Regions from separate parts of the Streptomyces sp. bgisy027 genome, predicted to be linked through region 2. Evidence: riboswitches for the same ligand, from Rfam matches in the RefSeq annotation. Region 2 holds a riboswitch; the other holds the start of a gene.
The links. A riboswitch is a leader RNA that binds a small molecule or an ion and turns the genes downstream of it on or off. The one in region 2 is predicted to bind glycine.
Positions count from the first base shown of each region.

Region 1: it holds a riboswitch for glycine, as region 2 does, so the genes downstream of both, gcvT (glycine cleavage system aminomethyltransferase GcvT) here and gcvP (aminomethyl-transferring glycine dehydrogenase) in region 2, are expected to answer to the same signal.

Region 1 is NZ_JBYIVZ010000054.1:63,146-66,963, reverse strand. It holds gene gcvH (glycine cleavage system protein GcvH) at 35-412, opposite strand; gene gcvT (glycine cleavage system aminomethyltransferase GcvT) at 536-1,654, opposite strand; glycine riboswitch at 1,694-1,809, opposite strand; glycine riboswitch at 1,810-1,916, opposite strand; gene AC3ETA_RS38665 (AAA family ATPase) at 2,086-2,760, shown strand; gene AC3ETA_RS38660 (enhanced serine sensitivity protein SseB) at 2,840-3,631, shown strand; gene AC3ETA_RS38655 (enhanced serine sensitivity protein SseB C-terminal domain-containing protein) at 3,798-3,818, shown strand, end outside.
Region 2 is NZ_JBYIVZ010000020.1:151,932-155,749, forward strand. It holds gene gcvP (aminomethyl-transferring glycine dehydrogenase) at 1-1,861, opposite strand, end outside; glycine riboswitch at 2,036-2,131, opposite strand; gene AC3ETA_RS22095 (PRC-barrel domain-containing protein) at 2,246-2,647, shown strand; gene AC3ETA_RS22100 (DNA polymerase IV) at 2,653-3,818, opposite strand, start outside.

The DNA of each region.
Region 1 (3,818 bases), on a different contig from region 2:
TGTCGGGCGTGTCAGACATAAGGGATACGACTCCTCAGCCGGCGGTGTGGGCGACGTACTCGTCGGCGGAGAGCAGGTCGGCCGGCTCCTCCGTGATGCGGACCTTGAACAGCCAGCCACCCTCGAAGGGGGCGGAGTTCACGAGCGCCGGGTCGTTCACCACGTCCTCGTTGATCTCGGTGACCTCACCGGTGACGGGGGAGTACAGGTCGGAGACGGACTTGGTCGACTCCAGCTCGCCGCAGGTGTCACCCGCGGTCACGGTCGAGCCGACCTCGGGGAGCTGGGCGTAGACGACGTCGCCGAGCGCGTTGGCCGCGAACTCGGTGATGCCGACCGTCGAGACGCCGTCCTCGGCGGTCGACAGCCACTCGTGTTCCTTGCTGTAGCGCAGCTGCTGGGGGTTGCTCATGGCCTGAATTCTCCTGTACGCGCGGGAGTGGTGATGAATGAGGGACCGCTGGATGCGTGCGTGATCAGCGGAGATGTGCGCAGGGTCACGCACGTGTGCCGCTGTCAGTCTCTTCTTGCGGCGCTACTTCTGCCGCTTGTAGAACGGCAGCGCCACGACCTCGTAGGGCTCGTGGCTGCCCCGGATGTCCACGCCGACCCCGGCGGTGCCGGGCGCCGAGTGCGCGGCGTCGACGTACGCCATGGCGATGGGCCTGCCCAGGGTGGGGGAGGGCGCACCGGAGGTGACCTCGCCGATGACCTCGCCGCCGGCGACGACCGGGTACCCGGCACGCGGGACGCGACGCCCCTCGGCGATCAGGCCGACCAGCACGCGCGGCGGGTTCTGGGAGGCGCGCTCGGCGGCCTCGGTGAGCGCCTCGCGCCCGACGAAGTCGCCCTCCTTCTCGAACTTCACCACCCGGCCGAGCCCGGCGTCGAAGGGGGTCAGGGCGGTGGTCAGCTCGTGGCCGTACAGCGGCATGCCCGCCTCCAGGCGCAGCGTGTCCCGGCAGGAGAGCCCGCAGGGGACCAGGCCGACGCCCTCGCCGGCCTCGGTGAGCGCCTGCCACAGCTGCACGGCGTGCTCCGGCTTCACGAACAGCTCGAAGCCGTCCTCGCCGGTGTAGCCCGTGCGGGCGATGAGCGCGGGGACGCCGGCGACGGTGCCGGGCAGGCCGGCGTAGTACTTCAGGCCGTCCAGGTCGGCGTCGGTCAGCGACTTCAGGATGCCGGGGGACTCGGGGCCCTGGACGGCCAGCAGCGCGTAGGCGTCGCGGTCGTCGCGGACCTCGGCGTCGAAGCCGGCGGATCGTTCCATCAGGGCGTCGAGCACGACCTGGGCGTTGGAGGCGTTGGCGACGACCATGTACTCGGTCTCGGCGAGCCGGTAGACGATCAGGTCGTCGAGGATGCCGCCGTCGGCCTGGCAGATCATGGTGTAGCGGGCGCGGCCGACGCCGACGGAGGCGATGTTGCCGACGAGGGCGTGGTTCAGCAGCCGGGCCGCGTCCGGGCCGGTCACGGTGATCTCGCCCATGTGCGAGAGGTCGAACAGGCCGGCCCTGGTGCGTACGGCGTTGTGCTCGTCGCGCTCGGAGGCGTAGCGCAGGGGCATGTCCCAGCCGGCGAAGTCGGTCATCGTCGCGCCGAGCGAGCGATGCAGGGCATCGAGCGCGGTACGACGGGATTCGGTGCTGCTCATCGGTCCGTTGTCTCCCAAAGGCATGACAGGCGAGGTCGTTCCTCCCCATCTGTCATCGGAACCTGAGAGGTTCGCCATGATCCCGAAGACGGTGATCACGGCTTGCACCTTGGGTGGAGCCGCTGCGCACACAGCGACCCGCTTTTCAGATGTGCCTCGCCCGCGCGGTAACGGGGCCTGAGAGATTCAAGGGAGGGACTTGCTCCTTCGGCGCCCCAGCGATGCACCGATGCACTGCTGGGAACTCTCCCGCGCGGATTCAAACGGCCGGTATGCAGTTGGCGCCGCCATCATTGCATGCCGGACCCCGTCGGGGGCAGGCCATGTCTGTAACCGGCTTGTGGCAGGAAGCGAACGAAAAGGAAGAGATCCTCTATTACCTTCTCTTTACGCTCAGTGGGGATGGGGACTCCTGACCCCGGAGGAGGACGATGACGGTGAACCGCACCACGGCGTACGCCACGACCTCGGGCGTCGCGCTGCCCGAGCAGAGCGCGGCACCCCGTGTCGAAGCGCACGTCGCGTGCCCCGCGCCCGTGGTCCGGGATCTGCGCGAGCGCTCCGGTCACAGCCCGCACGCGCTGCTCTTCGGCCCCAAGGACCTCGTCGTGATCACCGGCCTGCCCGGCAGCGGCAAGTCGACGCTCATGCGGCGGACGGTGAAGGGTCTGCGCATCGACTCCCAGGACACCCGGGACCGCTGGGACGCCCGGATGCCGGGCTTCCTCCCGTACGCCGTCTACCGCCCCCTGGTCCGCCTCGCGCACTACGCCGGGCTGCGCCGCGCGCTGCGCTCCGGCGAGGGCGTCGTCGTGCACGACTGCGGCACGCAGGCCTGGGTGCGCGGCTGGCTGGCCCGCGCGGCGCGCCGCCGGGGCGGCACCCTGCATCTGCTGCTCCTCGACGTGACGCCGGGCACCGCCCTGGAGGGCCAGCGCGAGCGCGGCCGGGGCGTCTCGCGGTACGCCTTCCTGCGGCACCGCCGAGCGGCCTCCCGGCTGCTGCGCTCGGCGGCGAAGGGCGAGCTGCCGCAGGGCTGCGGTTCGGCGGTGCTGATCGACCGGGACGCGGCGGACGTGCTGCGCCGGATCGGTTTCGCGGGCTGACGGTCCGCAGCCCTGGCGGGGGCGGACACCGGCTAGCCTTCTGAGCCTCAGACGTGGTTCACAGCAGGCGGTCAGACAGATGGACTTCCCAGCGGATCTCCCCGCGGACTTCTCGGCCCGGGCCCACCTCCACCCGCACGGAGGCTGGCCCGGCAACGAACTGGAGGAGGTGCTCTCCTCCTCCCTCGGCACGCCCTCGGCGGGCGGCCGGATCATCGAGGTGCTGGGCCGCAGCTTCGTGTGGGTGCCCCTGCCCAACGGCGGCGGCCCGCACAGCGGCCCGCTGGATCTGCCCACGGTGGAGATCGGGGGCCAGGGGTACGTCCCGGTCTTCAGCTCCGAGGAGCAGTTCCGGCAGGTCGTCGGCTCCCACATGGCGTTCACCGTCGCCCCGGCCGTGGAGTTCGCGCGCGGCCTGCCGCCGCACGTGGGCATCGCCGTGAACCCGGACGGCGTGGTCGGCGTCCCGCTGCCCCCGGCGGCCGTCGCCGAGCTCTGCCGGGTGGGCCGCACCCCGCTGGACGGCTCCACCTCCGGCGGCCGGGTCAAGCTCTACGAGCCGGACTGGCAGGAGGACCCGATCGACTTCCTCGCCGCGGCCTCGGCCGAGTTCGCCGCGACCGGCGTGGTCGCGACGGCCCGCCGCTGCCTTGCGGCGATCGAGACGGCCGCCCCGGTGATGTTCATAGGCGTCGAACTCTCCCACTGGGAGGGCGACCTGCGCGCCGCCCCCACCGAGGCACTGTCCCGAGCCCTCACCCGCACCCCCCTGCCCTGGCAGGTCAACCTGGTCCTCCTGGACGTGGCCCAGGACCCGGTGATCGAGTGGATGCGCGCGAAGGTACGGCCGTTCTACACGCGCGACTCCTGACGCCCGTCAGGGGCAGCGCCCCTCCACAGGCGCGGGGAACTGCGCGACAAGCCACCCACGACCCGCGGCAAGCAGCCCACAATAGGACCCGAGCTCCATCCGGCTCTCCCAGCGGAGCGCCTAAGCTTGGGCTCACAAGCCATGTTTCCCGAAGGGGCGGTACATCGTGAGCGCGAGCGGCACAACC
Region 2 (3,818 bases):
CGACCTTCATGCCGGCCATCACGGCGCTGGCGGCGTTCGTGCCGTGCGCGGAGGACGGGATGAGGCAGATGGTCCGCTGCTCGTCTCCGTTGGCCCGGTGGTATCCGCGCACGGCGAGCAGACCGGCCAGCTCACCCTGCGAGCCGGCGTTCGGCTGGAGGGACACCTTGTCGTAGCCGGTGACCTCGGCGAGACGTTCCTCCAGCTCGCGGATGAGCGTCAGATAGCCCTGCGCCTGCTCGGCGGGTGCGAAGGGGTGCAGCTGCCCGAACTCCGGCCAGGTGACCGGCTCCATCTCGGTGGTCGCGTTGAGCTTCATCGTGCAGGAGCCCAACGGGATCATGCCGCGGTCGAGCGCGTAGTCCCGGTCGGCCAGCCGGCGCAGGTAGCGCAGCATCGCCGTCTCGGAGCGGTACTGGTGGAAGACGGGGTGCGCGAGGTAGTCGTCGGTGCGCAGCAGCCCGTCCGTGAGCGCGTCCTCGGTGCCGGCGTCCAGCGCCTCGATGTCGCCCTCGACCCCGAACGCCGTCCATACGGCGCCCAGCTGGGCCCGCAGCGTGGTCTCGTCGCAGGCGACGGAGACGTGGTCGGCGTCGACGAGGCGCAGGTTGACGCCGTTCTCCCGGGCGGCGGCGACGACCTCGGCGGCCTTTCCGGGCACCCGCACGGTCAGCGTGTCGAAGTAGGAGCCGTGCACGACCTCGACTCCGCCGGCCGCGAGGCCCGCGGCGAGGATCGAGGCGTACCGGTGGGTCCGCCGCGCGATGCTCCGCAGCCCGTCGGGCCCGTGGTACACGGCGTACATACCGGCCATCACGGCGAGCAGCACCTGGGCCGTACAGATGTTGCTGGTGGCCTTCTCCCGGCGGATGTGCTGCTCACGGGTCTGGAGCGCCAGCCGGTAGGCCTTGTTGCCGTCGGCGTCCACGGACACGCCCACGAGCCGCCCCGGCAGGCTGCGCGCGAACTTCTCGTGGACGGCCATGTAGCCGGCGTGCGGGCCGCCGAAGCCCATCGGCACGCCGAAGCGCTGCGTCGTACCGATCGCGATGTCCGCCCCGAGCTCACCCGGCGACTTGAGCAGCGTCAGCGCGAGCAGGTCGGCGGCGACGGTGACGAGGGCACCGAGCTCGTGCGCCTGGTCGATGACCGGCTTGATGTCCCGTACGACACCGGAGGCGCCGGGGTACTGCAGGAGCACGCCGGTGATCTCACGCGAGGCGACCTCGGCCGGAATGCCCTCGCTGAGGTCGGCGACGACGATCTCCACGCCGGTCGGCTCGGCGCGGGTCTCGATCACGGCGATGGTCTGCGGAAGCACGTCCGCATCGACCAGGAACAGGCCCTTCTTGTTCTTGCCCATGCGCCGGGACAGCGCCATGGCCTCGGCGGCGGCCGTCCCCTCGTCGAGCAGGGAAGCACCGGAGGTCGGCAGCCCGGTCAGCTCGGCGACCACCGTCTGGAAGTTCAGCAGGGCCTCGAGACGGCCCTGGGAGATCTCGGGCTGGTACGGCGTGTAGGCCGTGTACCAGGCGGGGTTCTCCATGACGTTCCGCAGGATGACCGGCGGGGTGAAGGTCCCGTAGTACCCGAGCCCGATCATCGAGTCCAGCACCTGGTTGCGGTCGGCCAGCGACCGCAGCTCGGCCAGCACCTCCGCCTCGGTGCGGGCTCCCGGCAGGTCCAGCGAGTCGGCGTTCTTGATCACGTCCGGCACCGCGGCGGCGGTGAGCTCGTCGAGGGAGCCGTACCCGACCTGGGCGAGCATCTTGGCCCGGGCCTCATGATCGGGACCGATATGACGCTGCTCGAAGGGGATTCCCTGCTCGAGCTCGGAGAGCGGAATGCGGTGGGCGGTCATTGCGGAGGCCTCCTGGTCTGACGACCTTCGAGGGGCACCACGGCGCGGGTACCCGGACGGCCTCCCCCTCTGTCATCTCAACCTGAGAGCTTCACCGGACCGCCCGAAGGCCGTCGGCTTTCACCGTCGGTGAGAGCGGAAGCCGTCGACACCCGCTCTGCTTTCCAGAGTGACCTCGTCCGTGCGGTACGTGAGCCTGAGAGATTCCGGGGAGGATTTGCTCCTTCGGCGCCTCCGGTGTTCTCCGGAGGACTCTCCCGCACGGGGTCAGCAGCCGCTAGAAAGCCTACCAGCGAGGTCGCCGCACGGACCTTCGAGTGGCCGCTCTCACCATTCTGCCTTTTCGTAGTGCTTACGGATGAGTTGCGACCAAGTGGAGGGCCCGTGCAGACCGACATCGATCCGCGCAATCTGATCGGCCGCAAGGCCTTCGACCGCAACGGCACCAAGATCGGCACCATCGACGAGGTCTATCTCGACGACGCGACCGGAGTGCCGGAATGGGCGGCGATACGCACCGGCCTGTTCTCCCGCGACGCCTTCGTCCCCCTGGAGCCCAGCGAGCTGGTGGAGGGCACCCTCCGCATCCCCTTCGACCGCGCCCTGATCAAGGACGCACCCGATTTCGGAGTGGGCCGCCATCTGTCCCCCGAACAGGAACTCCAGCTCTACCACCACTACGGCCTCGACGTGGCGTCCCCGCCACCTCCCCCCGACCGGGACTTCGGCAACCTGGCCCCCACGGAACCCCCCAACGACAACGACCCCACGACCCCCCACCCCTGACCAGCTCAGACCCCACCGGCCACAGCCCCCTCAGATGCCCCCGCCGTGCCAGATCCCCCACTTCCCGCAACACCCCGGCTTCCCCCACTCCCTCCGGGCCGCTCCTCCACCAGGGGCAACGGCTCCACCGCCGCCAGGCCCGGATCCTCCACCCGAAACGTCCGCACCCGCCCCGGCGCCGAGCCAGGCGTCTCGAACCGCACGGTCACCCGCCCGAGCCCACTCCCCTGCACCCACCCGTGCCCGTACTCGGCATGCCGCACATCGTGCCCGGCCAGCCACCTCCGCTCGCCCGGCCCTTCCTCCCCCCGCGCCACGGCCACCGCCTCCGCGCCGTCCTCCCCGCCCTCCACCGGCTGCTGCTCCCCCAGCTCCCCCGCGGCCTGAGCGAACAGATCCTCCTGCGTGTAGTCGGCAAGGCCGCTGACCCCGACCCCCAGCAGCCGCACCCCACCCGTCGTGTCCACGGACTCCAGCAGCCGAGCGGCGGCCTCCCGCACCACCGCCGGATCATCCGTCGGCCCCCGCAACGTCTCGGACCGCGTCAGGGTCGAGAAGTCGTACCGCCGCACCTTCAGCACGATGGTCCGCCCCGACAGCCCGGCGCCCCGCAACCGCCGCACACAGCGATCGGCCAGCCGCTGCACCTCCAGCCCGACCCGCACCCGGTCGTGGATGTCCACGTCGTACGTGTCCTCGACCGACACGGACTTGGTCTCCCGCTCGGCCACCACGGGCCGCTCGTCGTGCGCCAGCGCCATCGCGTACAGCGCATGCCCATGGGCCTTGCCCAGCAGCCGGACCAGCTCGTCCTCACCGGCCTCGGCGATCTCCTCGACCGTATGGATACCGGCCCGCCGCAGATGGTCCCCCGTCGCCGGCCCCACACCCGGCAGCGTGCGCACCGACATCGGCCCCAGCATCGCCCGCTCGGTCCCCGGCTCGATCAGCACCAGCCCATCCGGCTTGGCCTGCTCGGAGGCGATCTTCGCGAGCATCTTGGACGCGGCCAGCCCCACCGATCCCGCAAGCCCCGTGGCGGCCCGTATGTCGCCGCGCAGCTTCGCCCCCACCAGCCGCGCCGACGAGTCGTCCCAGGCCGCTCCCCCGGCCTCCAGATCCACGAACGCCTCGTCCAGGCTCAGCGGCTCCACCAGCGGCGACAGCTCCC